4 regions of the Nonomuraea sp. NPDC048901 genome follow, and region 4 is predicted to be linked to each of the others. Evidence: riboswitches for the same ligand, from Rfam matches in the RefSeq annotation. Region 4 holds a riboswitch; each other region holds the start of a gene.
The links. A riboswitch is a leader RNA that binds a small molecule or an ion and turns the genes downstream of it on or off. The one in region 4 is predicted to bind cyclic di-AMP.
Positions count from the first base shown of each region.

Region 1: another riboswitch for cyclic di-AMP. It lies ahead of AB0C30_RS18405 (C40 family peptidase); the one in region 4 lies ahead of AB0C30_RS35715 (CHAP domain-containing protein).
Region 2: another riboswitch for cyclic di-AMP. It lies ahead of AB0C30_RS02650 (C40 family peptidase); the one in region 4 lies ahead of AB0C30_RS35715 (CHAP domain-containing protein).
Region 3: another riboswitch for cyclic di-AMP. It lies ahead of AB0C30_RS09895 (CHAP domain-containing protein); the one in region 4 lies ahead of AB0C30_RS35715 (CHAP domain-containing protein).

Region 1 is NZ_JBEZFW010000005.1:163,944-171,226, forward strand. Features, by position in the region: gene AB0C30_RS18400 (C40 family peptidase) at 1-616, shown strand, start outside; cyclic di-AMP (ydaO/yuaA leader) riboswitch at 1,474-1,632, shown strand; gene AB0C30_RS18405 (C40 family peptidase) at 1,706-2,221, shown strand; gene AB0C30_RS18410 (hypothetical protein) at 2,440-3,351, shown strand; gene AB0C30_RS18415 (M48 family metallopeptidase) at 3,363-4,886, shown strand; gene AB0C30_RS18420 (glycosyltransferase family 4 protein) at 4,883-5,968, shown strand; gene AB0C30_RS18425 (carbohydrate ABC transporter permease) at 5,965-6,882, opposite strand; gene AB0C30_RS18430 (sugar ABC transporter permease) at 6,879-7,283, opposite strand, start outside.
Region 2 is NZ_JBEZFW010000001.1:525,677-532,959, forward strand. Features, by position in the region: gene AB0C30_RS02625 (L-aspartate oxidase) at 1-765, shown strand, start outside; gene AB0C30_RS02630 (type III pantothenate kinase) at 769-1,551, shown strand; gene AB0C30_RS02635 (hypothetical protein) at 1,616-2,086, opposite strand; gene lysX (bifunctional lysylphosphatidylglycerol synthetase/lysine--tRNA ligase LysX) at 2,234-3,715, shown strand; gene AB0C30_RS02645 (LuxR C-terminal-related transcriptional regulator) at 4,293-4,505, shown strand; gene AB0C30_RS02650 (C40 family peptidase) at 4,569-5,612, opposite strand; cyclic di-AMP (ydaO/yuaA leader) riboswitch at 5,618-5,778, opposite strand; gene AB0C30_RS02655 (amino-acid N-acetyltransferase) at 6,067-6,624, shown strand; gene AB0C30_RS02660 (hypothetical protein) at 6,647-7,283, opposite strand, start outside.
Region 3 is NZ_JBEZFW010000003.1:39,821-47,103, forward strand. Features, by position in the region: gene AB0C30_RS09885 (M48 family metalloprotease) at 1-612, opposite strand, end outside; gene AB0C30_RS09890 (BlaI/MecI/CopY family transcriptional regulator) at 609-998, opposite strand; gene AB0C30_RS09895 (CHAP domain-containing protein) at 1,607-2,278, opposite strand; cyclic di-AMP (ydaO/yuaA leader) riboswitch at 2,291-2,437, opposite strand; gene AB0C30_RS09900 (NlpC/P60 family protein) at 2,995-3,435, shown strand; cyclic di-AMP (ydaO/yuaA leader) riboswitch at 3,613-3,767, shown strand; gene AB0C30_RS09905 (CHAP domain-containing protein) at 3,782-4,513, shown strand; gene AB0C30_RS09910 (M56 family metallopeptidase) at 4,852-5,808, opposite strand; gene AB0C30_RS09915 (BlaI/MecI/CopY family transcriptional regulator) at 5,805-6,176, opposite strand; gene AB0C30_RS09920 (C40 family peptidase) at 6,326-7,270, opposite strand.
Region 4 is NZ_JBEZFW010000012.1:33,151-40,433, forward strand. Features, by position in the region: gene AB0C30_RS35695 (RNA polymerase sigma factor) at 1-1,161, opposite strand, end outside; gene AB0C30_RS35700 (YciI family protein) at 1,271-1,702, opposite strand; gene AB0C30_RS35705 (hypothetical protein) at 2,343-3,077, shown strand; gene AB0C30_RS35710 (hypothetical protein) at 3,168-3,332, opposite strand; gene AB0C30_RS35715 (CHAP domain-containing protein) at 3,600-4,283, opposite strand; cyclic di-AMP (ydaO/yuaA leader) riboswitch at 4,296-4,434, opposite strand; gene AB0C30_RS35720 (Gfo/Idh/MocA family oxidoreductase) at 4,553-5,506, opposite strand; gene AB0C30_RS35725 (aldo/keto reductase) at 5,526-6,353, opposite strand; gene AB0C30_RS35730 (hypothetical protein) at 6,450-7,283, shown strand, end outside.

The sequences.
Region 1 (7,283 bases), on a different contig from region 4:
CATGGCGCTCGCGGGGCAGCTGTCGGAGGAGAAGGTGGCGCGGCTGGCGGCCTTCGATCGCGAGAACCGCGGGCTCAAGGACGAACGCGACAAGGCCGAGGCGGCGCTGCAGGCGGCCGACAAGGAGCGCGACGGGGTCGAGAAGGAGCGCTCGGAGGTCCGCAAGCTGATCGCGAAGCAGAAGAAGCTGCTGGACAAGCTCGGCGCCTACAAGACCGGTGACCCCAACAGCACCGGCATCAAGTACACGGGCTCGGCCTCCGGCAACGCGGCGGCGGTGCTCAGGTTCGCTTACGCGCAGGTGGGCAAGCCGTACGTGTTCGGCGGCACGGGACCGAGCGGCTGGGACTGCTCGGGCCTCACGCAGGCGTCGTGGCGCGCTGGGGGCGTGTCGCTGCCCCGGACCACGTGGCAGCAGTGGGCCTGGGGGTCGTCCCGCAAGGTGGATCTGAAGGACCTGCAGCCCGGCGACCTGATCTTCAGCTCAGGGCTTGGACATGTCAGCATTTATGCGGGCAACGGGCAGATCGTGCACGCCCCCCAGACCGGCGACGTGGTCAAGGTCGTCACTCTGTCCTCCTATGGCGGCACCCTGGTGGGAGCTATCCGTCCGTAGGTTGTTCTGGGTGAAGAACCACTGATTTTCTGTACGGCAAGCACGGTGAGCCCCACCCGCCGTCCGTGGCTGGGCTCTGTCCAGGGACACGCTCCTCCGGTGGAGCGCGCTGGGCGCCGTGACGTGCGTCCTCTTGACCCGGTCCGTGGTTTCCGGTGGCCATGGACCGGATGGTCCGCCGATTAACGCTTGGCGGTCCACGTGGGCTTACCGGCTTGCTGGCCAACGGACCTTGGCCGGGTGGTCAATGGACCCCGGTTTGCTGGTCAACGACCCGGCCTAATGGTCAACGAACTCGGCCCGGTGGTCAGCGGGCTCCGACCGGCTGTTCAACGGGCTCTGGCCGCTTATTCAACTGCACCCGACCGGCTGTTCAACTGATCCCGATTTGCTGGTCGCCGGACCTCGGCGCGCAGGCCGATGCCGCTGGCCGGGTCGCTGAACGCTGCTGGAACGCCTTCAGCGGGTGACGACGATCACTGATCCCGGCCCGTCGGCGACCCTGGCGACGGCCACATCCGCGCAGTCGCGACACGATCACGCGCCCTCTGGGCGTGTTGCTAGCGGGACCAGTGTGACAAGAGTGACAAAAGGGACCTGACAGATCACTGTGTCGTCAAGTGTGAGAAGGGTCACATTTGAATAACATAACCCGGCGCTCCAGCTGGGGTTGGGGACTTTACTGACACCTCTGAGTGATCCTGACAACCCCATGACGGCTTTGCCAGCTCGTTACTCAAGGGCGTAGCTTCTGGCGTCGCGGCGAACAAGCCATGGCGTCGCGACTCTCCATCGGGTCCCCGATGTGGACAGAAAAGAAATCCGTTAGGTCGCCGCCCTTCTACATGTCATTACGTGGCGGTGGCCTGCCGAGTCCGTGCAGCCAGGAGGCACGGAGCCGGGGACCCAGCGATCCCGCTCCCGGGATCAGGGGTGAATCGGCGCGTATTGCGCCGTAGGGCGACTTCCAGGCCCGAATCCGTCAGCTAACCCGGTAGGCGTTCGTGGAAGTCCCAAGGAGAAATCCTGTCTACCTCCCCCAGTAACCCCCGTCTGTCCCGCATTGCCCTGAGTGGCGCAGCGCTCACGATGACCGTGACGGCCGGAGGTTTGGTCCTCCCTGCCCCGACGGCGCAGGCGGCGACAACGCGTGATGCGGCCGAAGTTTCCGGGACCAATACAGCGGCGAAAGCCGTCAGGTCCGTGAAGAAGGTCGCGCAACAAACAGCGGTCGCTCGGCAAAAGGTGAAGGCCCGTACGGCCGTCGCCGTGGCCAAGGACCAGATCGGTGACCCGTACAGTTACGGGGCCACAGGACCTGGTTCCTTCGACTGCTCCGGTCTCGTCCAGTACGCCTGGAAGAAGGCCGGCGTCAAGATCCCGCGCGTGACGAACAGCCAGTTCGCCCGCATCAAGAAGAAGGTCTCCTGGAAGAATCTGAAGCCAGGTGACCTGATGTTCTTCTATGGGCTCGGCCATGTGGGCATGTATGTCGGCAACGGCAAGATGGTCCATTCGCCGAGGACGGGTTCGACGGTGCGCGTCGAGAAGCTCAGCGGATGGCGCAAGGCGTCGTTCGTGGGCGCGGTGCGTCCCGGCCTGTAAGTCCGGCCTGATCCGGCCTGCAAGACCGTCACGAAGGTCCCGTCCCAGCTGGGACGGGACCTTCGCGTGTTCCGGGCCCTTCCGCGACGACGAGCCGACGCTTTGCGCGACGACGTGCCGGGCCTTTGCGCGACGACGTGCCGGGCCTTTGCGCGACGAGGAGCCGGGTCTCTCCGCGACGGCCGGTTCGCGGCGCGGGACGACTACGATCGGGGAACGTGTCCGTGCAGGTGAGCCGCCGAGTCTTGGGGGTGGGGGTGCTGCTCCTGGCCCTCGCCTCGGCCAGCGCCGCCCCGCACCGGTCTCCGGGGACGGATGGCCTCTCGGCAGCGGTTCGTGACCTGCCGTCCGGTGGGCCCGATCAGTCCGCGACCGGCCACAACCCGGCGGCCGGTGATCGTGAGCTTCCGGCGGAGGCGCGGGGACTCTGGGGGGACGGCTCCGAGGTCGTACGAGGTGTGCGTTCGGTTGTTGTCAGCCAGCATGCGGCGCCCGAGTCGCTTCGTGATCTGGCGCGCCGGGCCGATGCCGCCGGGTCGCGGGTCTCCGCCGTGCTCGGCCGCCCCGTACGGCCCGTGGTGCTCGTGCCCGGCTCGGCGGCCGAGGCTGCTCGGGTGGCCGGGGTGGGGAGTGTCGACGGGCTGGCGGCGGTGGCCGATGGCGGGAGAGTGGTCGTGGTGCCCGAGAACTTCGCCCGGCTGACCCCCACCGGGCGGGACATCGTGCTCACGCACGAGCTCACTCACGTCGCGGCCGGGACGAAGCGGTTGCCGGTGTGGCTCTATGAGGGGTTCGCCGACTACGTGGGCTACCGGGACGCGGGGTTGCCGGTCCGGGTGGCCGCCACCGAGTTGGCCGCCGAGGTGCGGGCCGGGCACTTGCCGGGCGAATTGCCAGGGCCTGCGGCATTCGCACCGTCCAGCCGGGAGCCTGCACGTCTGGCACGGGCGTACCAGGAGGCGTGGCTGGCGTGTCGCTTCATCGCCGAGCGGTTCGGTGAGGGGACTCTGGTGAGGCTCTACCGTGATGCCCAGACGGGTGGCATCGACCGGGGGCTCACCAGGCTCGGGCTCTCGGCAGGGACGCTGACGGCACGGTGGCGCGACTACGTGCGGGACCAGCTTGCGTAAGGGGAACGCGGATGGACGATCTGCAGGGCACCGACGACAGCATGCCGCCGCCTGACGACGACGCGGGCCCCGATCGGAACCCGGCACCACAGCCCGGCGAGGACGCCGCATCAAGCGACCCCGCCACGTCAGGCGGTAGCGCCGCGCCACACGACCGTGCCGCACCAAGGGACCGCGCCGTGCCAGACGACCGTGCCACAGCGAGTGACCGTGCCGCGCCAGACGACCGTGCCGCGCCGAGCGACCGTGCCGTGTCAGGTGGCTGGGTCGCGGACGGTGGGGACGTCGCGTTCGGCCGGGCCGGTGCCGGTTGGGCGCTGGTCGTGCTCGGTGTGGTGATCCTGGCCGTGGTGGCGTTCACGACGCCCTGGCGGGTGATGCCCTCGGGCACCCCCACGGTGACGCCGGATCCGGCGCGCGACTTCAGTGCCGCCGAGATCGCCAGGGCCGCCGCCTTCGATGCGGCCACGAGCCTGCCCGGTTACCTCTCCCTCGGGCTGACCGTGCTGTTCGCGGGGTTGCTCGTGCTCACGCCGTTCGGTGCCAAGGTGCTGAGTAAGCTGCGCGGGCCGTGGTGGGTGCGGGTCGTGCTGGGGGTGGTGGTGCTGACCGCGATCGTCGAGGCGATCAGGTGGCCCCTGGGCATCTGGTACGAGGTGCAGCTGCGCGACTACGGCCTGTCCACGCAGGACTGGGCCGGCTGGACCGGCGACCGGCTCAAGAGCCTGGCCGTGAACGTGGTGCTGCAGTCCATCATGGTGCTGGTCGTGGTGGCGCTGGCCAGGTGGCTGCGGCGCTGGTGGATCCCGGCCGCCGCGGGCGCGTTCGCGTTCACCTTGGTGGCCTCGTTCGTGTATCCGGTCGTGTTCGAGCCGCTGTTCAACGACTTCCGCCCGATGCCGGGCGGCGCGCTCAGGGCGAACCTGATGATGCTGGCCGAGCGCGCCCATGTCCCGGTCGAGGACGTGCTGATCGCCGACGCCTCCCGCCGGACGAACGCGCTCAACGCCTACGTCTCCGGCTTCGGCGCCACGCGCCGGATCGTCGTGTACGACACGCTGCTGCGGGCCCCGCAGTCCGAGGTCGAGCTGGTCGTGGCGCACGAGCTGGGCCACGCCAAGTACGGGGACGTGCTGGTCGGCACGCTGGTGGGCGGGCTGGGCGCCGCGTTCGGCGCGATCCTGCTGTTCCTGCTGCTGGGCATGCTGCGGCGGCGCACGGGCATCGCCTCGGCGGCCGATCCACGGGCGGTAGGAGTGATCATGGGCTTGATGAGCCTGGCCACGGTCATCTCAGGACCGGCCCAGAACGTGGTCAGCCGCCACATCGAGGCCCGCGCCGACCTCCACGCCCTGAACCTCACGAAGGACCCGGCCACCTTCATCTCCATGCAGAAACGCCTGGCAATTACCAATATTTCCGACTTGTCGCCGGATCCGGTGGAATATGCCCTCTATGCGTCACACCCCACCGGCCCCCAACGCATCGCCATGGCCCGGGAGTGGGCCGCGCTGAACGGCCAGCAGCAGCCGTGACCGGCGTGCTCATCGTCACGAACGACTTCCCGCCCCGGCCGGGCGGCATCCAGTCGTTCGTGCACGGGCTGGCCCTGCGCACCCCTGGCGTGGCCGTCTACGCTCCGGCCTGGCAGGGGTGCGCGGAGTTCGACAGCCGCCAGCCGTACCGGATCGTCCGGCACCCCACCTCGCTCATGCTGCCCACCCCGGCGGTCGCCCGCCGGGCCGCCCACCTGCTGGCCGAGCAGCGGGCGGACACCGTGGTGTTCGGCTCGGCGGCCCCGCTGGGCCTGCTCGCGCCGGGGTTACGGGCGGCCGGCGCGCGGCGCGTGGTGATGCTCACCCACGGCCACGAGGCGTCGTGGGCGAGCGCGCCGCTGTTCCGTGGGGCGCTGCGCAGGATCGGCGCGCACGCCGACGTGGTGACCTACCTCGGCGAGTACACGCGCGCCCGGCTGGCTGCGGCGATCTCGCCGGCCAAGCTGGTACGTCTGGCGCCGGGCGTGGACACCGGCCAGTTCCACCCGGACGCGCCCAAGGCCGAGCTCGGGCTGGCCGGGCGGCCGGTGGTGATCTGCGTGTCGAGGCTGGTGCCGCGCAAGGGCCAGGACCAGCTCATCAGGGCCTGGCCCCGGGTGCTGCGCGCGGTGCCGGAGTCGGTGCTGCTGTTCGTGGGCGGCGGGCCGTACCGCAAGCGGCTGGAGAAGCTGGCGCGGGGGCACGAGTCCGTCCGCTTCACCGGTACGGTCCCGGCGGGCAGCCTGGCCGGTTATTACGCCGCCGCCGACGTGTTCGCGATGCCGTGCCGTACCCGGCTGGGCGGCGTCGACGTCGAGGGGCTGGGGATCGTGTTCCTGGAGGCATCGGCGACCGGCCTGCCGGTCGTCGCGGGCGCGTCCGGCGGCGCCCCGGACGCGGTACGGCACGGCGAGACCGGCCTCGTCGTCGACGGCACCGACGTGGCGGAGGTCGCCGCGGCCCTGATCGAGCTGCTCGGCGACCCCGAACGGGCCCGGAAGATGGGCGCCCGGGGCCGCGACTGGATCGCCGGCGAGTGGACCTGGGACCTGGTCGCCGCCCGCTTCCACGCGCTCCTTTAGCCCTTGGTGGCCCCCAGGGTGAGTCCGGCGACGAACTGCTTGTGCAGCATCTGGAAGACGATCAGCGTCGGCAGCGCGACCAGCATCGACCCGGCCGCCAGCAGGTTGTAGTCGGTGAAGAACTGGCCGCGCAGGTTGTTCAGGGCCGAGGTGACGGGCAGTTTGTCGCCCGACGACATCAGCACCAGCGCCCACAGGAAGTCGTTGTACATGAAGGTGAACTCCAGCGTGGCCAGCGCCGCCAGCACCGGGCGGCACAGCGGCAGCGTGAGCTGCCAGTAGCGGCGCCACACGCTCGCTCCGTCGACCAGCGCCGCCTCGGTGATCTCCTCCGGGATCGTGCGCATGAAGTTCGACATGACGAACACGCAGAAGCCGAACTGGAATGCCACGTGCACCAGGATCAGCCCGAGGTAGGAGTCGTACAGCGACTGCGAGTCCGACAGCCACGCCGGCAGCGGCACGAGCGTGTAGAGGGTGTAGAGCGGGGTGATGAGCACCTGCGGCGGCAGCAGGTTGCCCGCCGTGAACGTGATCAGCAGCGCCTTGCGCCCCGGAATGCGCAGCCGCGCGATCGCGAACGCGGTGAACGAGGCCATGAACAGCGTGATCAGTACGCCCGGGATCACGATGATCAGCGTGTTGAGGTAGTAGCGGGGCAGGTCGGCCTGGCTCCACGCCTGCCCGTAGTAGTCCAGCGTCAGGTGCTCGGGCAGCGAGAAGTACCCCAGCCGCGCGGTCTCGTCGTACGGGCGCAGCGAGGCGTAGAGCGCCAGCGCGAGCGGCAGGACCCAGCCCAGCGCCACGAGGCCGAGGAAGACGTGCAGCAGGATCCGCAGCGGACGCGCCCGGCGGCGCACCGGCTCCCGGCGATCCTGGACCGGGGGCGTGGTGATGGGCGCGGTGAGCGTCATCGTTCCTCCCTGAACAGCTGCGACAGGTAGGTGACGATGAACCCGAGCGTGATCACCAGCAGGATCACCGCGATGGCCGAGCCGAACCCGATGCGGCTCGCCTCGCCCACGATGTTCTCGGTGACCAGCACCGACAGCAGCTCCAGCCCGTTCCTGCCCTTGTTGATGGCGTAGACGATGTCGAAGGCGCGCAGCGCCTCGATGACCGTGATCACCAGCACGATCACGTTGACCGGGCGCAGCGTCGGGAACACCACCCGGAAGAACGCCTGCGCCTCGTTGGCCCCGTCGATCGCGGCCGCCTCCTTGAGCGCGGGATCGACCGCCTTCAGCCCGGCCAGATAGATGATCATCACGTACCCGACGTGCCGCCAGCCGGCCGCCACCATGACCACCCAGAT
Region 2 (7,283 bases), on a different contig from region 4:
GACGTGACGAGCCTGGCCACCATTCCGGCGGAGCAGCGCGCGGTCGCCGACGTGGTGGCCCGCAAGGACGGCATCGTCGCCGGGCTGGCCGTAGCCGAGGCGGTGTTCGTCCGGCTGGGCGCGGCCCGTACGGAGCGGCGGGCCAAGGACGGCGAGCGCGTCCGGGCGGGCGACGTACTGATGACCGTGGAGGGCCCGGTCAGGGGCCTGCTGACGGCGGAGCGCACCGCGCTCAACCTGCTCACGCACCTGTCCGGCATCGCGACACTGACCGGCAGGTGGGTCGAGGCGGTCAGCGGCACCCGGGCGAGGGTGCGTGACAGCCGCAAGACGCTGCCCGGACTGCGGGCGCTGGAGAAGTACGCGGTGCGCTGCGGCGGCGGCGTCAACCACCGGATGTCCCTGTCGGACGCGGCGCTGATCAAGGACAACCACGTGGTGGCCGCCGGCGGCGTGGCCGAGGCGTTCCGCGCGGTGAGAGAGCGCTATCCGGAGCTGCCGATCGAGGTGGAGGTGGACCGGATCGACCAGCTCGGCCCGGTGCTCGAAGAAGGCGCCGAGGAGATCCTTCTCGACAACTTCACGGTCGAGGAGACCGCCCAAGCCGTCCACATCGTGAGAAATCGGGCGAAGCTTGAGGCTAGTGGAGGGTTGACCTTGGAATCGGCCCGTGCTGTGGCCGAAACTGGCGTTGACTACCTTGCGGTGGGAGCGCTCACGCACTCGGCGCCGGCCCTCGACATCGCACTGGATCTACGGGGGTAATCGATGCTGCTAACGATCGACGTCGGCAACACGCACACGGTGCTCGGCCTGTTCGAGGGCGAGGAAGTCATCGAGCACTGGCGGCTGGCCACGGACGCCCGCCGCACCGCCGACGAGATCGCGGTCGTGCTCCAAGGGCTGCTCGCCCAGTCTCCATTGCTCAAGGGAGCCGATGTCAGCGGCATCGCGATCTGCTCGACCGTGCCGAGTGTGCTCAACGAGATGCGCGAGATGTGCCGCCGCTACTACGGCGACGTGACCGCGGTGATCGTGGAGCCGGGCATACGTACCGGCGTGCCCGTCCGCATGGACAACCCCAAGGAGGTCGGCAGCGACCGGATCGTCAACGCGCTGGCGGCCATCGACCAGTACGGCGGCCCCTGCGTCATCGTCGACTTCGGCACCGCGACCTCGTTCGACGCGGTGTCGGCCAAGGGCGAGTACATCGGCGCGGTCACCGCGCCCGGCATCGAGATCTCCGTCGACGCCCTGGCGGCGGCGGGCGCCCAGCTGCACAAGGTGGAGCTGGTCAGGCCGCGCTCGGTCATCGCCAAGAACACCGTCGAGGCGCTCCAGGCCGGCATCATCTACGGCTTCGCGGGCCAGGTCGACGGCATCGTGGAGCGGATGACGGCCGAGCTGGCCGACGACCCCGACGAGGTGACCGTGGTGGCCACCGGCGGGCACGCGGCGCTGGTGGTGGGCGAGTCGCGCTCGATCGACGTGCACGAGCCGTGGCTGACGCTCATCGGCCTGCGGCTGATCTACAACCGGAACACGACATGAACAAGCGGCCCCCCGCTCGGGTGAGGGGGCCGCTTGCGTTCGTGGACTGTCGCTACCTGGCCGGTTACTCGGAGTCGCCGGTGTACAGGTCGCTCCAGCTGCCGCAGTTGCGCGGGTAGGAGCCGTGGAGGTCGATCTGGCAGACCTTCACGCGGAGGCTGGAGACGTCGTCGCTGTCGAAGGAGAAGCGCTTGAAGGCCGGGTAGCCGCAGTACTTCTTGGTGTAGACCGTCGACCAGTTGTCGTCGAAGTCGCTGGCCTGGAACTTCACGTACGCGCACTTGCCGCCCTCGTCGTAGCTGCGGTGGTCCAGGTCCCAGAGCTTGCCCTTGACGGTGATCGTGTTCGACTCGTGGTCGTCGTCGTTCCAATCCACGCTGACCCAGCCGGAGGCCTTGGCCTGGTAGTGCTGCGAGTAAACCGGGCCCCAGGAGTCGGAGTCCGCGGTGCTGGCGCTGGCGGCCGAGGGCAGCGCTAAGGCCAGCGCGCTCGTGGCGGCGACGGCGGCGAGGCCGGTCGCGAGCTTCTTCATCATGATCTCTCCTTGAGCTCCCCCTGGGCCGGCGCCTTGCCGGTTCCCCCCTGAGCTCGATGTGTCATTGGTACGGGAGAGCTCTTGCAGTCACCCTGCAGAGAGGTGACGAGCCCTTGCAGTTCGCCATATCCCCTACTCTTTGATGCTGTGAGCGACGAACTTCCCGAGCAGATGCGCATCCGGAGGGAGAAGCTCGACCGCCTTCGCAGTGAGGGCGTCGATCCTTACCCGGTGACCTTTCCCCGCACGGCGACCAACGCGGAGGTCAGGGAGAAATACCAGGCCCTCGACCCGGACACCGCGACCGGTGACAAGGTCGGCGTCGCGGGCCGCGTCATGCTCAACCGCGTGGGCGGCAAGCTCTGCTTCGCCACACTCCGCGACGGCAGCGGCGACCTGCAGGTGATGATCTCGCTCGACAAGGTCGGCGAGGAGTCGCTGGCGGCCTGGAAGCGCGACGTCGACCTGGGCGACCACGTGGGTGTGGAGGGCGAGGTCATCACCTCCCGCCGCGGCGAGCTGTCGATCCTGGCCGACCGCTGGCAGATCACCGCCAAGTGCCTGCGCCCGCTGCCGGAGAAGCACGTCGGCCTCACCGACCCCGAGGCCCGCGTACGCCAGCGCTACGTCGACCTCATCGTCAACGACGAGGCCCGGGAGATGGCCCGCGTCCGCAGCGCCACGGTGCGCGCGGTGCGCGACTTCTGGCACGAGGAGGGCTACCTCGAGGTCGAGACGCCCATGCTGCAGCCGATCCACGGCGGCGCGGCGGCCCGGCCGTTCAAGACCCACATCAACGCGTACAACATGGAGCTCTACCTTCGCATCGCGATCGAGCTCTACCTGAAGCGGCTCGTGGTCGGCGGCATCGAGAAGGTCTTCGAGATCAACCGCAACTTCCGCAACGAGGGCGCGGACTCCACGCACAACCCCGAGTTCACCATGATCGAGGCGTACGGCACCTACCTCGACTACAACGACATGGCCGACCTGACCCAGCGGATGTACCAGAAGGCCGTCGTGGCCGCTCTGGGCACCTCGGTGGTCGTCCACGACGGCGTCGAGGTGGACCTGGGCATCCCCGAGTGGCCGCGCATCACCCTGTACGGGGCGGTGTCCGAGGCGCTCGGCGAGGAGATCACCACGGAGACCCCGCTGGAGCAGGTCCGGAAACTCGCCGACGGGCGTGAGATCCACTGGGACCCGAAGTGGGGCCAGGGCAAGCTCGTCCAGGAGATCTTCGAGGCCCTCGTCGAGCACACGCTCATCCAGCCGACGTTCGTCATGGACTACCCGCTGGAGACCTCCCCGCTGACCCGCCAGCACCGCGACAACCCGCTGCTGACCGAGAAGTGGGACCTCATCGGGTTCGGCACCGAGCTGGGCACCGCCTACTCCGAGCTCGTCGACCCGGTCGAGCAGCGCCGGCGCCTGGTGGAACAGTCGCTGCTGGCCGCCGGGGGCGACCCGGAGGCCATGCAGCTGGACGAGGACTTCCTGCAGGCGCTGGAGTACGCCATGCCGCCCACGGGTGGCATGGGGGCCGGGATCGACCGGATGATCATGGCTTTCACCGGCAAGAGCATCCGGGAAACGATCTTGTTCCCGCTGGTCAAGCCGACCCACTGACCCGCCTGCCGCCGAAGAGTGTCGGCCCGGCTCCCACGCCGGGCCGTACCGGCCGCTGTCGGGTTGACAGCGGCCCGATCTCCTGCGGCGAGTAGGAGAACGCGGGCGGCGGCGTTCGCCGGTCCCTTAGCGCGGGGAGCGGGCATCTCCCGGCCGCCTGCGCCGAGTGGCTTCTCCCTCTGGCGCATGAACCGTTCATGGTCTTTGGCGGGCGCTGCTGACCCGGCGGCGCGGGGGTACAAAAGACTGCCCTAAGCAGCCACATTTCCGATATTTCGCATATTGAATGCGAAGAATATTCGCGTTTTACGGATTCGGCGCTCAGCAGGTTCGCGGCGCTCTTGGGGAGCGGGCTGGAGCCGTTGTAAGGGCGCCTGTGATCCCTCATCGGGCCCCGAAGTGTGCCGACATATGGCGAGTACTTCACATACAGCCGATCATGTCAATGGCGATGGTCAGAGGGCGGTATCCGCTGGCTTGACGACCTTTCCAGAATGCGTTTACCGTCTGCGAGACGAGCTGCAGCTCTGCTCGGACATAGACGTCTCGAGTTCTGCTGTTGGGGGGAGGGCTCCCGATGTATGTGCTCACTGAGAGCGTCGAGCTTAGCCACGCGGATCTGGCGTTGCTGGCGGAGCTTGCCAAGGGGGTCACGGTTGATCGGGTTGGCAGACGACTGGATATCAGCGGACGCACGGTACGCCGGAGACTTCGGGGTATCTGCGACCGCATCGGCGTCGCCACCGCGATCGAGGCCGTGGCCTGGGCCGCCCGCCGCCAGCTCATCTGACCGTTCGACCGGCCCAGCCGCCCGGGCCCCAGCTGTCAGAGTGCTTGTCGTGGTGTCCGGAGGTCAGTCGGCGATGCGTACGGCGCCCGCGAACGGGCGGCGGGCGATGGACGCGATGCGTACGACGTCGCCGGTCTGCGGCGCGTGGACCATCATGCCGCCGCCTATGTAGATGCCGACGTGGTGCAGGTCACCATAGAAGAAGACCAGGTCGCCGGCGCGCAGCTCCTCCTTGGAGATGTGCCGTCCGGCCGTCCACTGGTCGCCGGTGTAGTGCGGCAGTGAGATGCCCACCCGCTGGTAGGCCGCCATCACGAGGCCGGAGCAGTCGTACGAGGTCGGCCCCTCGGCGCCCCAGACGTACGGCTTGAGCTGCTGCGTGAGCGCCCACCTGGCGGCCGTGGCGGCCTTGCCGGCGCCGATGACCGGCAGGTCGACCCGCGTGGCCCGGGTGCCGGGACGGCCCGCCTCGCCGATCGCCCGCTTGAAGAGACTGCTCTCGACCTTGGCGACGAGCTTGGTGATCTTGTCGCGTTTGGTGCCGAGGCCCTCGACGATCTTCTCGACCTCGTCGATGCGCGTCTTGGCGCTGGCCCTTGCCTGCTCGGCGGCCTGCCTGGCCGTGGTCACCTGGTTGACCTCGAAGCCCTGCTGCTGCTCCAGCGCGTAGGTGGTGGCCGCCCGGTCGAGGAAGCTCTCGGGGTCGTCGGAGGTGCCGAATGCCAGCGCCTGGCCGAAGCCGCCGTTGATGTAGGCGTTCTGGGCCAGCAGCGCGGCCTTGGCGCGCTTCGCGGCCAGATCGGCCTCACTGGTGGACAGCGTCCTCTTGGCCGCCTCAGCCGACTTCTTGGCTGTCTTGAGCTTCTCCCGCTGGCCGTTGAACTCCTCGCTCAGCGTCTCGATCTGGGTGTGGAGCTCCTCGGCCTGCTTGGACAGGTCCTTCAGCGAGGGCTTGGGATCGGCGACGGCGGAGCCGACAGGTACGGCGAAGAGGAGGGTGGCGATGGTCGCCGCGATGACACCCAACCGGGTGGGGATCTTCCGGAGCTCAGAAGGGCGGGCCTGAGCGGCCGCCGGCTTCGTCTCGCGATCGCGGGTCTGCTTCACCAACCAGCTCCTCTCATCGGCGCCTACCGGGTTAGCTGACGGGTTCGGGCCGGAGCAGCCCTACCGAACGACTCGCTCGGATTCACCCCATGGGTGGTGGCGTCGGGATGAGGTCGCCACCGGCGGGTCCCCGGCTCCCCTTACGGGGATTGGGCGCGTCTCCACGCTGGCTCGCGTGGGTGACATCGTCGCTGGACACTAGTGCACTCCGGGTTCGTGCTCAACCAGAACTGCCAAGTCTGTAGAGGTTTCACAACCGAAGGGTCACGAGGTGATCTCGTGCTTGCCGGTGCAGGACAAACTTTATGTCCTTTTTGCACCAAGTTCGTCAAGGCATGGAAGCCTGATGGCCAAGGGATCCCTCATCGTGCTCGATCAACCACGAGATGTCATGAGATGGGAGAGACGTCAGAGTTACGGGGAGGCCGTAATCGGATCTGTACGCTGGAGACCCATGGAGCAGGTCGCCGAAGTGACAGTCCCGGACACGGAAGTCGTCGTCCGGCGTGCTCGCACGCCGGATGTCAGGACGATCCGTCTCCTGGTCGACACCTACGCGGGCGCCGGGCCCCGGCTTCTGGAGAAGGCCACCGTCACTCTGTACGAGGACGTGCAGGAGTTCTGGATCGCCGAGCGCGGCGGCCAAGTGGTCGGCTGTGGCGCGCTGCACGTGCTTTGGGAGGATCTCGCGGAGATTCGCACGGTGGCCGTTGATCCGGAGTTCCGAGGCTTCGGAATCGGGCACCGGATCGTCTCTTCCTTGATCAAAACGGCCCGGGAACTCGGCCTGCGCCGGGTTTTCTGTCTGACTTTTGAGGTGGATTTTTTCGCGAGGCATGGATTCCGCCCCGTACAGGGCACTCCGGTCTCACCCGAGGTCTATGCGGAGCTGCTGGCCTCGTACGACGAGGGTGTCGCCGAGTTCCTCGACCTCGAACACGTCAAGCCCAACACCCTGGGGAACACCCGCATGCTTCTCCACCTGACATCGGGTGACGCGGACCTTGACTAATGGGAAAGGTGATTGTTGATACCTATGTCGATACGTTGGGCAGCACAGGCATGTGTCCTGACACGTGCCACATGCGCACTCGAAGCGAGGTGACACGGTGAGCACCGGACAGCCGCCGTATCCACAGGACGAATCCGGCGAGAACTCTGCGCCTGGCGGATCTGAATACGGACATCACAACACGGGCCGTCCCTATGGCGAGCCCGACCCGGATGCGACGGTCGTTGGCTACCGGGCGGACGACGCCTACGGTCAGCAACCCAACTATGGGCAGCAGCAGCCGGGCTACGGCCAACAGCCGCAGTACGGTCAGCAGCAGCCGGGCTACGGCCAGCAGCCGCAGCAACCGCAGTACGGACAACAGCCGCAGTACGGTCAGCAGCCCGGCTACGGTCAGCAACCGGACTACGGCCAGCAGCCCGGCTACGGTCAGCAACCCGGATACGGTCAGCAGCAGGCTTCGGGTCAGCAACCCGAGTACGGCCAGCCCAACTACGGTCAGCAGCCGCAATCGCAACCCGGTTACGGTCAGCAACCGCAATCCCAGCCTGGATACGGCCAGCAGCCCGGTTACGGGCAGCAGCAGCCGTCCCAGCCGGGCTACGGGCAGCAGCAGCCGTCGCAACCCGGCTACGGCCAGCAGCAGTACGGCCAGCAGC
Region 3 (7,283 bases), on a different contig from region 4:
TGCCTTGGCGGCGACCTGGGCGGCCGTGAGCAGGAGGTGATGACGGCCGGTCACATGGGCCCGTTCGTGGGCGAGCACCGCAGCCACCTGACGGTGATCAAGCGCCGCGAGTGCTCCACTGGTGATCACGATCACAGCGCGGCGGCCTGGGACGCAATAGGCAGCGGGCTCGTCGTGCTGGACGACGAGCGCGCCGAGCTCTTGCCGCTCGCGTCCGATCAGCCGGACAGCCTTCCGGTGCCTGATTCGGCAACGCCGTCCGGTCCAGAGCACGGTCAGGCTGGCCCAGCCGACCCTGATGGCGATGCCGCCGGCGACGGACAGGCCCGCCAGCGCGGCCAGCGGGCGGGCCGTGAACGGAGAAACATGACCCGACAGCATCTCACCACAGGCCATGATCAGCGCGGCGACCTCGTCCCCGATGGCGTGGGCGGGGAAGGCGAGCTGCAGCCCGGCCAAGGCTCCCGACGCGATCACCGATGCACAGCCGGCCAGCCACGCGGCGATCGACAGCCGGGGAGAGTCGCGAAGCCGTTGGCTGCGCATGATTAGTCGTGGCAGTCCCCATGCCGTGATCGCCGCATGCGCAACAAGGGCGCCCTCGACGATCACTGCTGGTCGCTTCGGTGAATGGCGGCATCGAGGGCAGCGTGCTCCTCAGGGGTGAGCCGCTCCAGGAAATGGACGAGCGTCATGGCCTGGTTGCCGCCCTTGGCCAGGGCCTCCTGCATGATCTGGGCACTGTAAGCCTCGTGGCTCATCACGGGCTCGTACAGGTAGGCCCGGCCGGATGGGTGGCGGCGCAACAAGCCCTTCTTGTGGAGGTTGTCCATGACCGTCATCACCGTGGTGTAGGCAAGGACCCGGCGGCGCTGCAGCGCCTGAAGCACCTCACGAACAGACACAGGGCCGTCGCATGACCAGATGTGGCCCATGACAGCGGACTCCAGCTCACCAAGACCGCGCGCCATTCCGCCCCTCCTAATCCTATCCATCATAGTAGCGATGGTTGGCGACGGCGCGAAGACTGCTGCTCGGATGTGGCCCGTCTCCCTGCATTCATCTCCGTCCGGAGCGGTCGACTATCTACTGCTTCGTGTAGTGGGAGAGGTGTTACGTGCGCGGGGGGATGGGTAACGGAGGTCTGAGCCGCCGTCGCGGTGGCCGGTGCAGCGAAAGCGAGGACGAGAGATGACGTTGCAAGTCGGGGAGATGCTCTCCGCCTACCCCAAGGACCTTGGTGATGTCGACCAGGCGAAGCTTACGAAATGCATCGAAGAGTGTCTCCGGTGCGCTCAAACGTGTACGGCCTGCGCGGACGCCTGCCTGAGTGAGGACATGGTGGCCGAAATGGTCAAATGCATACGCAGCGATCTGGACTGCGCGGACATCTGCGAGACCACTGCTCCTAGGACGACGTGCCCGGCATCACGGGGGCGAATGCCGAGTACGTCCGAACGGATGGCTGCGGTTGTCCCCTCCCGGGAGGACCAGCCAGCCGACTTTTCACTATATGACATAGTAGGATCGGCCGCTAATGCTGATGCGCGGATAGCCGCATAGCAGCTCTCTTACAGCAATTGCCGAAGCGACGGCTTCCCTGATGTCAGGACTTGTACTGCGGATAGCCATAGCCGACGACGTCGGACTTGGGTCGCACCCGCTCCTCGACCTTCCCATTGCCGGTGTTGCCTTCGATCGCGGTGATGGTGCCGTCGCGGTTGTCCTTCTTCACCAGGCCCATGTGGTCGATGGAAGTAATGCTCTTGTCGCCGCCCCATGCGTAGTAAACGACGGCTCCGGGCTTGGCAAGGGTGCCCCAGCGTCCGTTGTTCTTGAACCACCGCGCCCATGTGACCGTATAGGCGTCCCATCCCATCGTCGGCCTAACGCCGGTCTGCTCACCGACCCAAGAGACGAACATGGCGCACCACGGAGCGTTGGCGTAGGCCTGAAGGCTTCCTCCGTCGCGGGCCAGAGTCTCCTGGGCCCTGGGGGAAGTCATGTACCAGCTGTGGAATCGGGTGCCGCCGCCGCTGGCGTTCTCCGTCGTCCCCACCTGCTGCTGGGCCAGCTTCAGCACGGCGTCCGCTGTGACCTGGCGCTGGGGCTGGGAGGAAGTCGCAGACCGCGAGACGCCAGTTTGGGTCTCGCTGGCGTGGTCGCTGGCGAAGGCGGGCGTACTGGTGATGAGTGCACTGGCCACGGCCGCTGCGGCGAGGGTGAGGCCGTGCTTACGGGCGGACCTGCCGTAGCTCGGCAAGAGGTGTTTGGACATGCGGGGAATGGCTCCTTGCTTCCATGCCGCCTACCGGGTTAGCTGACGGGTTCGGGCGTGGAAGTGCCCTACGGAGCCCCGTTGGGACGGGCGCACCGATTCACCCCAAGAAAGTGGATCCCCGGCTCCGCGAGAAAGCGGACTCGGCGGCCGCGGCTGCGATCTGCACACAACGCCGGTGCAGACGAGACGCGGTCTCGGCAGTACAGGCCACCATCGGAACGCTGCGGCCTTGGGCCTGTAAAGGTATGCAAGCCAAATGGCCAGCGCAAGCGAAACCTTTGGAAGCCGACCCGAAGGCCCTGTGTGGCCTAGGGTTCAGCCATTAATCCTTTACCTTTACCACGGCGTGGTGCCGTGCCTGAGCGGTGGGCCGCTGTGTCGCTGTTCGGGTTGTGCATAATGTCGCAGTGACTATGAACCGTAGTAGCGTGCTGCCCCGAGCGGTGTACCTCGTGGCCGGACTCGTGGTTGCAACGCTGGTGGCGGGGATGTTAGCCCTCGTCGACTACGAGCGACCGGCGAAGCCGCCCCGGCGTCTTCGGGCTGGACGCGGGAAGCCGGGCAAAGCTCGCCGGCGCCTGAACCGCCTGTTGTGGCGGCCCTCGACCGTCTGCGGGAGCCACACCTGCTTGTGGTCGCGAATCGTCCGCTGCCTGAACAAATGATCGAGCGGGTTCGAGTACGCAAAGGCGTGAGCTCCATGGAGATCGTCGATGCGGCGGCGATACCGCTCGGCGGTAGGAGGGTGGGAACGGTGGGGGTGGAACCATCGACCTTCCGGGCCTACACGCCCAAGCCGACCGTGCGCGGCGGCGAAGAGCAAACTGGGCGCCCCGTATGTCTGGGGCGCCGAGGGACCTGACGCCTTCGACTGTTCCGGCCTGATCCAGTGGGCCTTTGGCAGGGCGGGCATTCGGCTGCCGCGGGAGACGCATCAGCAGTTCGCCAGTGGACCCCGGGTCCCGTTTTCCCAGATGCGATCGGGTGACCTGATCTTCAGGCGGCTGGACCCCACCAACCCGGGCTACATTTCCCATGCCGCGATCTACTGGGGCGACGGAAAGATGATCCAAGCCCCGCAGGCGGGGGACGTCGTCAAACTGGTGCCCGCCCACACGCGCAATCTCGCAGGCGTGGTGAGGGTGATTGAGTGATCACGCGTTGACCCGCTGCGGTGCTTGCCTTGCGTATAACAACGTGTAGCGCACGGTATTGGTCGGTCTGCGTTGGATAGATCTTTTATGCCAAAAATCTCATTTCGGTAACCAGCCACCCTTTCTACCTACTACAGTCCTTCGTACTTGCCGGTGACTTGCCTTCGCGGTGGAGGCGGCCGGCTGGTGCCGAGGCCCGCGCCGCGGGAACCGGGGAACCAGAGCCTGGAGCGATCCACGCATGGGGTGAATCCGCCACGGATGCGGCGGTAGGGCGTCATCTCCTGGCCCGAACCCGTCAGCTAACCCGGTAGGCCATAAGGAGAAAGGGTCAAACCCCGGACCTATGCCATCCATTGTGGACGGGCTGCTCGACGCTGCCCAGAAAAATCTCGGCTATCGCGAGAAAACCGACGGCTACAGCAAGTTCGGTAACTGGTACTACGCCAACGTGGACAACAGCGACCCCTACTTCAAGACCGCCCCATGGTGCGACATGTTCATTACCTGGGCCGCCAACCAGGCGGGCGTCGAGAAGTACGTGGGGGATTTCGCCTACACCGTCGACCACGCCAAGTGGTTCAAGGAGCAGGACGCCTGGAGTGACAAGCCGGAGCCCGGCGCCATCGTCTTTTACGACTGGAGCGGGTCACGCGATGTGGAGCGGATCGACCATGCGGGCATCGTCGAGAAGGTACAGGGAGACCAGATCTCCACGATCGAGGCCAACGTCGACAAGGTGTGGCTCAAGCGCAAGGACAGGGACCAGAGCAAGGTCGTCGGCTACGGCCTTCCCCGCAAGGTCAAGGAGAAGTTCGGGGAGGGTGAGACGTTCGTCCTGACGGGCGGCAACCCGCGGACGCCTCTGGTCCGGAAAGGGGTCGTGCAGGCGGCGGGGAAGGCGCAGGAGACCGATGTCGTCCTGCCGACGGCCTCCACGGAGAGCATCGCGGTGTCTGGGGTCGTGTTCGCGGGCGTGCTCTGCGTTGCCGTCGTGGTCAGGCAGGTGAGACGTCGAAGCTCTGCCAGAGGCAGGCAGCAGCGGTATGCCGGCCGTCACCGTTCGATCATGGCGTAGCGGTTCATGATCTGGCAGGGCGGAAGGCGACGGTGAAGTCCGGCCCGCCGTTCTTGGACCCATAGACCGTGCCGTCCTCGGTGGCGGCTACCAGTCGCTGCGGGTCGGGTGTCCGCCAGCGCAGCAACCTGCCGAAGCAACTGGGCTGCGCCATGTTGGAGGACGGCTTGGTGGAGGTCAACGAGTTCGGGCAGAGCTCGGTGAAGGGAGTCTTCGCGGCCGGCGACATGGCCAGGCGGGCGTCCATGCCGTTCCCCGGCTGGCCAGGTGATCATCGCCGCCGGTCAGGGCGTCACCGCGGCCGTCGTGATCGATCAGGAGTTGCTGTACGCCTGAGCTCAGAGCAGCGAGAGCGTGTGGCAATGATGCGCGATCAGCGCGCTCACCCCCGGAAACACCGCCAGAGCCGCCGGTCCTGCGAGGAACAAGGTGACGGCCACCGTGCCCACCAGCCGCTCGCGGCGGTGGAGCGGCGCGGCCGGATTGAGCATGCGGCGCACCCTGCTCAACGCGTTCTCGCCTGCAGCGCCCAGAGCGAACGCGGGCACCCGCCCGGTGGCCAGACCGACCAGAGCCGCGGCGAGGTGCAGGCGCGGATGCTGTCCCGCGGCCACATCGTCGGCCCGCAACTCCACCAGGCGGGCCACCTCCGCTTTGGCCGTTGCGAACAGCGGGAGAGCAGGAAATGCCTTGGCCAGGCCTTCAGCCAGGGCAAGGAGAAGATGGTGGCGTCCTCGGAGATGGGCTCGCTCGTGCGCCAGCACCGCGGCCACATGCTCGGGCGGCAGGGCGTGGAGCGCCGCCGTGGTGATCACGGCCTTGTTCGCCCTGCCGGGCAGGCAGTACGCGAGCGGCTTGTCGTACTCCAGGACCACCGCGTCCAACTCGCCGTCACGCCGGCCCAGCAGGCTCAGCATCTCCGAGTGCCGGGCACGCTCGCGCCGTGAGGTCAGCAGCACCCTGATCACGCAGAACACAGTCCGTGCGGTGATGAACCCGCTGACCAGGACGGCCAGCCGGAATCCGGCGGAGGCCACGTCGACGTCGGATCCGTGGCCGAGAAACTGCTTGCACACCTCGAACAGCCTGGCCAACCCGTGCCCGACCGCGTCGCCGGGGATCGCGGCACTCAGCGCGGCCATCACCGCCGAGAGGACCGCGGAGATGTCCGCGGCCAGCCACATGGAGATCGCCAATCGGGGGGCCCGCTCGGCCCAGGCGGCCTTGACGAGCAGTCGCGGCAACACCGTGGCGGCACCCACGGCGTAGACGACGAGGACCAGGGCGACCGTCATGATCGACGGGTGTGCGCCGGGAACACCTGAAGGGCGGATTCCAGCGCGGCAGCCTCCTCCGGGGTCAGCCGCTCAAGGAAGTGAACCAGCGTGGCCGCCTGGTTACCGCCGCTGGCCAGCGTCTCGCGCATCAGCTCGGCGGTGTAGGACTCCTTGGTGCCGACTGGCTTGTACACGTACGCCTTACCCACCGGCTCGCGCTTCAGCAGGCCCTTTTTGTAGAGCTTGTCCATCACGGTCATCACGGTGGTGTAGGCGATCTCGCGATCCTGTCGCAAATCCTTCAGCACGTCTCTCACCGCGGCGGGGCGGTGGTACGACCACATCCGGTCCATGATCACCGACTCCAGGTCGCCCAACGTCCGCATCTTCTTGTGGCCTCCTGCCGCGATTTGTTTTCATGCTACTTGGGATCGTTGATACGGGGCCACAGTGTGCAACCTTGTGGACAACGCACATAGCTCCACGTTGCCAGTACTTCCAGCGCCATTTCGACGTGCGGGGCTCGGCGGCGGCTTTATGGGCGGACTGCGCCGAGGAGGCGGTTGCGCCAGTAGTCGTCGAGCTCGACGACCTTGATCACGTCTCCGGTCTGCGGCGCGTGGACCATCTTCCCGTTGCCCGCGTACATGCCCATATGTCCCAGGCCCTTGCTGAACAGCAGGTCCCCAGGCTGGAGGGCGTCCAGCGAGACGCGACGACTGGCGCCCCAGGCCCACTGTGTGTACGTCGTGCGGGGAATGGCGACCCCGGCGGTACGCCAGGAGGCCTGGGTGAGGCTGGAGCAGTCGTAGGAGTTCGGCCCATTGGCGCCGTACCCATACGGCTTGCCCACTTGCGCGAACGCGAACTGCAGCGCGATGCGGGCGTTGCCCGAGGCCGGGCCGGTGTACTTGATTCCCGTGCTGTTGGGATTGCCCGACTTGAAGGCGCCGAGCTTGCGAAGGATCTTGGTCTGCTGGGCGATCAGCTTCTCGACCTCGGTCTTGTCGTCGTCCACCTTCTCGCGCGCCTTGTCGGCCTCGGCCAGGACATTCTTGGCCTCGTTGCGCCGGTCGCGCAGGTCCTTGATGCTGTCCTCGTACGCCCGTAGTTTGGCCGACCGCTCGGTGGCGATCTGGCCCAGTGCCGCCATGCTGCTCAGCGTCTCGCCCTGGCCGGCGTAGGTCTGCCAGTTCTCGAAGCCGCCGTACTGGTACTGGTTGACCGCCACCGTGACGAGATCCGCGCGCAGGGCGTCCGAGCGCACCGCCTTGCGGCCGAGGTCGGCGTTGGCCGCGTCGTACTTCTGCTTGGCCTTCTTGTACGCCTCGGTGGCCTGGTTGTACTGCTCGACCACCTTGTCGGCCCGCTCGTTCAGCTTCACCAGCTTGGCCCTGGCCTTGGCGGGTGACGGCGCGGCGGCGGCGGTGCCGGGGGCGGAGACTAATGTGACCAATGCCAGCGCTGTGGCCCCTGCCATCTGCCCAAGCCTT
Region 4 (7,283 bases):
CGCCTCACCCTGTCGCCCCAGCTTGACCAGCAGATCCCCGCGTACGCTCGGCAGCAGGTGGTAGCCCTTCAGCGCCGGTTCGTCGACGAGCTGGTCCACCAGTTCGAGCCCGACCGCCGGACCGTACGCCATGGCGAGCGCGACCGCCCGGTTGAGCTCGACTACCGGGGAGCGCGACATCCGCGCCAGCGCCTCGTAGAGGGTGGCGATGGCCCGCCAGTCGGTCTCCTCGGGGGTGAGCGCCCTGGCGTGACAGGCGGCGATGGCGGCCTGCAGCACGTACGGGCCCAGGTCGCCGTCGAGATCCTCGGCCCGCTGGAGCGCGTCCAGGCCACGGCGGATCAGCAGGCGGTCCCAGCGGCCCCGGTTCTGCTCCAGCAGCAGGATCGGCTCGCCGGACGGTCCCACCCGGGCGGCCGCGCGCGACGCCTGGATCTCCATCAACGCGACCAGGCCGTGCACTTCGGGCTCCTTGGGCATCAGCTCGGCCAGCACCCGGCCGAGCCGCAGCGCGTCCTCGCAGAGACCGGGCCGCATCCAGTCGTCACCGGCCGTGGCCGAGTAGCCCTCGTTGAAGATCAAGTAGATGACCTCCAGGACCGACGACAGGCGTCCGGCCAGCTCCTCACCCTGCGGCACCTCGAACGGCACCTGCTTGTCGGCCAGCGTCCGCTTGGCCCGGACGATCCGCTGCGCCACCGTCGGCTCAGGGACCAGGAACGCCCTGGCGATCTCGTCGGTGCTCAGCCCGCCGAGCACCCGCAGCGTGAGCGCCACCCGGGCCTCCGTGGACAGCACCGGATGACACGCCGTGAACACCAGCCGCAGCAGGTCGTCCTCGATCTCATCGGTGCCGGGCAGCTCCTCGTCGGCACCCGGCTCCTCCGACAGCTCGCGGCCCATCTCGGTCAGCTTGCGCGCGTAGCGTTCCTGACGGCGCAGCAGGTCGATGGCGCGGCGTTTGGAGACGGTCATGAGCCAGGCGCCGGGATTGCCCGGCACCCCCGACTCCGGCCACTGCTCCAGCGCCGCGACCAGGGCGTCCTGGGCCAGCTCCTCGGCCAGGCCGAGGTCGTGCACCAGCCCGGTCAGGCCGGCGATGAGCCGCGCCGCCTCCATTCGCCAGACCGTCTCGATCGCCCGATGCGTATCGGAAGCCATCACCTGGCCATAAGACCAGCCCGCCCCAGCTCCCGCAAGCCGGGACCGGAGCCTGGTGGGCGATTCGGGCCCCCAACGGAGAGTTGGGCTCGCGGGCGGGAAGCGGCTTCTATTGTTCGGCGGAACCCGTCAGGCGCTCGCGCAATGCCGCCTCGCGTTCGGCCTCCTCGGGGGTCATCGACCCGTCCGGCAGGTCGGCGGCGTCGAACACCTGCCAGACATCCAGCCCGACCCCCTCATGCCCACCGGGAACCGGCACCCGCAGCGCCCATTCGATGGCCTCCTCCCGGGACTTGACCTGGATCAGCCAGAACCCGGCGATCAGCTCCTTGGCCTCGGCGAACGGCCCGTCGAGCACCGTCGCCTTGCCATCCTTGGTGTAGGCGATCCGCGCACCGTGGGAGCTGGGGTACAGCCCTTCGGCGGCCAGCAGCACCCCCGCCTTGGCCAGGCTCTCGTTGTAGGCGCCCATCGCGTCGACGAGTTCCTGGCTGGGCAGTTCGCCGGCCTCGGTCGCCTCGTTCGCCTTCCCTACGATCATGAACTTCACGATCCGCCTCCTTCACTCTCACGAACGCGTCGAACGGTCAAGGCCCCGAATCGACACGTGAGCAGAAATTCTTCACCAGGAGACGTCGCAGCGTCATCGGCACCGCGAACCAAGACCGGCGCCTTCAGCCCGCCAGCGGTAAGGACCGGCGATCTTACGTTCCAGCGAGGACCCGGACATCCTCCTGGCCGTGATCCGGGCTTGGGATCCGCCGTAGTCCGCTTCTCGCCAGTTCTTGCGGTAGTACGGGAGCGTATAGATGGCCAGTGTCCTGCCCTGCCGCAGGACGGTGCCGTCATGGCGGAGGCGTCCGCCGCGCGGGCGGGCACGCCGGAGCCGATCAGGACCACGAAGGCGACCGCCGCCGCAGGCAGCAGGCGGAAGTCGGGTGACTTGCGGGCTGTTCGAGTCCTGACTCCAGGGGCTGCAGATAGTCGGCGGCGAACCTCGCGTGTCAATACACAGAGTAGCTATTACGGCGCATACCGTATCTGTTGGGCTTCTGCGCCGTTTCCGTCGTCACGATGTTCTGGGCTACGTCCTCGAACGGCACCCGAGACAACCATGGTCCGCAGAACCCGGCGGCTGCCACCAGGGCAGCCGCGCCGACCGTCAACGGTTAGGGAGCGCGATGAGCGACGACAAGGAACCAAAGCTGATCTACGGCCAGGGGGCCGATGCGTGTCCCGAGGGGCACTTCTGTCTCTATCGGGCCAATAACTTCAACGCGGGCCAGACCCCGGGGCGTGGCGACAAAATCCTGGCCATTCCGATGGGCGCGCATGCCAACGACTTCTCCGAGTACGGGTTCGACCACAGCGGTGATGGGGTGAGCGCCGTCGTCAACAACACCGTCGAGGACAACGCGCTCTTCTCGGCCGCCAACCAGCAGGGACACTCACTGCCGGTGGAGCGGGGAGCCTCGATCGCGAGGTTGTCGGACATCCCCATGGCCGAGAGCCCGAACGGCTCCTGGAACGACCAGGCCCAGTCCGCGCTGGCGGCCCGCTTCGTGGGGAACCTGCGCGTCGACCAGGAGTTGCGAGGCCACTGGGCGGAAGGCTCGGGCCACATCTACTCCTACCGGCTCACGATGCACGCCGAGGACACCCGCGTCATGAAATGGGCCGTGGGCTTCGGCGGCCTGCCGGAGGGAACCTTGCTGTCCAAGAGCTTCGTCGACACCTTCTGGGGCGAGATCTTCCGCGACGGCAGCGACGGCGCCGTCCTGCTCGGCTCCCCCGAAGGCGGCGGGCACAGCGTCGATCCTGGGACAGCCCTTCCCATCGACATCCAGGTCGTCTACCCAGGCGAAAGCCCCGCCTACGAACGCCTCACCGGCCTGAACGCCCAGCAACTGGGCTGACTCGCCGGATCGCCGAAAGCGTCGTCCAACGCCGATCTCCCCGCGAAGCCGTGGCGTCGCGGGGAGATCGGCCGGGGGTCCGGTCTTGCGTCAGATGTGCTCGGCGGGGTTCGCCGGGAGGTAGAAGTTCCAACTGCCGTGTCCCTCGTGGGCGCCGCCCGCGGGGCAGTGTCCGTTGTCGGGGCGGCCATTCCACCAAAGGGTGTAGCACTTGTTACAGAAGCGCCAGTTGTCCTGCTGCGTCGTCGGTGACATGTCCCCTCCTCCAGTATCGAGAACCGGCTCGCTGTCCGGCCACCGTCAGTGTCCGAGGTGACGGCAGGCCCGTGACATCCCCAAACTTGGGGGGTTGCGGTCGGATGGGCAGATAAGGCAGCCATGCGCTGTTCAGCCCAACGTGGTGGGCTTTTCGGCAGCCGGTACGTGAGAGTAAGACGCCGGTACGGGAGAGTAGGACGCCGACGAGCGCGCGTCCAGTAGGACGCGCGCTCGTCGGCAGGAGAGCCCTCGATCAGGAAGTCGTCAGGCCCCGTAGTTCGGGTAGCCGTAGCCGACCACCTGGGACGTCGGCCGGACGCGCTGCTGGACGCTGCCGTTGCCTGTGTTGCCCTCGATCGTGGAGATTGTGCCGTCGTGGTTGTCCTTGACGACGAAGCCGACGTGCTCGATGTCGTCCAGGCTCTTGCTGCCGCCCCACGAGAAGAACACCACGGCGCCCGGCTTCGGGGTCGTGCCCCAGTGGTTGTTGTTGGCGAACCACTTCGCGTGCTCGACCGTGTAGGCGTCCCAGCCGATCATGCTGCGCGCGCCGGACTGCTCGCCGACCCACGAGACGAACATCGAGCACCAGGCGGCGTTCAGGTAGTCCGCGCGGGTGCCGCCGTCGCGTCTGAGGGTCTCCAGGGCGCGCGGGGAGTTCATGTACCACTTCTGGAACTTGGTGCCGCCACCGTAGGCGTTCTCAGTGGTGCCGACCTGGGCCTTGGCTAGCGCCAGAACCCGCGAGACCGTGGCCTTGGCCTTGACCTCGCTCTCCGGGTGGCTCTTCGCGGCGGCGGCGTGTGCCGGGGCCGCGGCAGCGTGGGCGGTGGCGGTGTCCGCGTGGGCGGCGGACTGGCCGGCGAAGGCGGCGGCCGCGACGCTCACGCCGAGGACGACGTGAGCGAAGGTCGACTTGGTGGCGCGAAAAAGATGGGACTTGGCCATCGAGGGGGTAACTCCTTGCTTCCATGCCGCTTACCGGGTTAGCTGACGGGTTCGGACGTGGAAGCTGTCCTACGGCACGTGACGTGCCGATACACCCCAAAGGACGGTGGGTCCCCGGTTCCGCGCGAGGCGGATTCAGCGGTCACAGGACGGTCCTGTGATGCCTTTGTGCGATGGTCTGGCAACGAACGGACAAACCGGACGTATGCCTCATATGACCACAAAGGTAATGCAAGTGGCAAGGGTCTTACAAATGGATAAATCGCCAGCTAAGAGAGCTGCTCCCTCGCGTCGGCCAGAAGCCCCATCATGGCAAGGCTTTCGTCAAGTGGCATGATCGCGGATTCGGTCCTGCCTTCGGCCATGGCGTCCCGTACCTCGCGCACCTCGCCGGCGTATCCGTTGTCCGCCGGATCGAGCACGAACTCCTCCGTCTCCATCGACGGCCCGCTCAGCACGACCCGCTCCGGCGCCCAGAACGGCGCCTTGATGTGGGCGCGCATGTCGGTGCCCACCACGAGGGCGTCGTTCGCGTACGGGCCCAGCAGCGAGCACTCCACCAGGGCCCGCCTGCCGCCCGGATAGACCAGCACCCCGCCCGCCTCCGCGTCCACCCCCGAGGGCGCCAGCGAGCCCGTGACGTGCATCCGTGAGGGCATCCCGAGCAGCAGCTGCGCCAGCCCGAACGAGTAGACGCCCAGGTCGAGCAGCGCCCCGCCGCCCAGCTCCGGCGCCCACAGCCGGTGCGCGGGGTCGTAGGGAGCCTTGAAGCCGAACGACGCCTGGACCGAGCGGATCTCCCCGAACCGGGGATCGCCGGCCACCCGCTGAATGAGCGGATTGAACCGGGTCCACATGGCTTCCATCAGGAACACCCCGGCATCGCGGGCGAGCTGGACCATCCGCTCGGCGTCGGCGACGGACGCGGCGAGCGGCTTCTCGCACAGCACCGCCTTGCCCGCCGCGATCGCCGCCTCGGCGACCTCCAGGTGCTGGGCGTGCGGGGTCGCCACGTAGATCGCGTCGACGCCGGGGTCGGCGCACAGCTCCGCGTACGAGCCGTACGCCGACTCGGCGCCCAGTTCCGAGGCCAGCGCCCGCGCGCGGCCGAGGTCGCGCGAACCGACGGCGGCCACCCGCATTCCCGGCTCAGCGGCGATGACCGCCCCGACCCTTGCAGCGATGACACCCGTGGCCGCTATGCCCCATGCGAGATCCTTCATGGGGGAAGATCCTAGGGACTTACCCCATCCAGCTGAAAGTCTCCGGGTCGGGCCCGATCCGGCCGTCCTGCTTGGTCAGGGCGCCTATGGCCGCCATGTCCTCGGTGTCGAGGACGAAGTCGAACACCTCGGAGTTCTCCTTGATCCGCGCGGGCGTGACCGACTTGGGGATCGTCACATTGCCCAGCTGGATGTGCCAGCGCAGCACGATCTGGGCCGGCGTCTTGCCGTGCTTCTCCGCCAGCACGGCCAGCGCCGGGTCGCCGAGCAGGCCCTTGCCCTGCCCCAGCGGGCTCCACGCCTCCGTGAGGATGCCGTTGGCCTCGTGGAACTCCCGCAGCGCGCGCTGCTGGAAGTACGGGTGCAGCTCGATCTGGTTGATGGACGGAACGATGTCGGCCTCGTCGATGACCCGGGTGAGGGTCTCGATGGTGAAATTGGACACACCGATCGCCTTGGCCCGTCCCTGACGGTAGATCTTCTCCAGGCCGCGCCAGGCCTGCAGATACTTGTTCCGGGACGGCACCGGCCAGTGGATCAGGTACAGGTCCACGTAGTCGAGACCGAGCCGGGACAGGCTCTCGTCGAACGCCTCCTCCGCCCGCTCGTGGTCGTTGTTGAAGAGCTTGGTGGTGACGAACAGCTTCTCGCGCGGGATCCCCGAGGCGCGTACGGCCCGGCCGACGCCCTCCTCGTTCCCGTACGCGCTGGCGGTGTCGATGTGGCGGTAACCGGTCTCCAGAGCGGCCGTCACGACCTGTTCGGCCTCGTCGCTCGGCACCTGCCAGACGCCGAACCCGAGCTGCGGCACCTGCACGCCGTCGCTGTTGAGTAGTAGCGAGTTCATGGGTCCCATTGTTCATGTCCCGTTTCTGGCGGCTTAAGGCGGCCGGGCTAGCTTGAAGCGGTCGTGATCGGGCTATCACCCCGCGGGGGTAACAGAGTGGGCAAACAGGCGTCGGCCTGGGTGGAGTCCCCGCTTCAGATGCTGTGCGCCATAGAGGCGCACCGCGCTGGACTGCTCGGGCCTGCCACGGTCGTCGTGCCGCGTGCCGGGCTGCGAGCGCTCAAAGCCACTCGCCGGGAGCTGTCCGGTCTGGCTCTGCCCGAGGGGCTGGAGCTGGCCGAGCCGCGCGAGCGCATGCCGCGCTCCCCGCACGCCGTCGGCGACGCCTTCTCCGGCCGGGTTCAGCTGCGCTGGCTCGTCTCCCATCCGGGCCGCATCGTGATCGTCGATGACGGGCTGGCCACGCTCCGGTTGCTGTCTCTGCTAGCCGAAGGGCCGTACAAACCGCTGTTACGGGCGCGGGCCCACCCGGGAAAGCTGCGCGCGGCCCTGGGGCTGGCGGCGGCGATCAGGCTGCGCGCGAGCCGGGTGTCGGTCTTCACCGCGCTGCCGGTGACCGACGAGCTGGCGGCGGCCGTCCGCGCGGCGGGCGTCGACCTGGTCCGCCACGACTTCGGCTGGCTGCGCGAGCAGCCGCTGAGCGGGCCGGGACCGGCCGAGCGGACCGTCGTGCTCGGCACCTCCCTGGTCAGGAACGGACTGGTCCACCGGGACCGCTACCTGAGCTGGCTGATGGAGCGGGCCGCCGAGGAGCCGCTCGCCTACTTCCCGCACCGCCGCGAGGACCCCGCTGACGTGGCGGTCATCCGCGAGCGGCCCGAGATCACCGTGCACGACGCCGGCGTACCCGCTGAGCTGACGCTGCGCGGTCTCGATCCCGGCCAGCGGGTGCTCAGCCTGCCGTCCACCGCGATCACCTCGCTGCGCGTG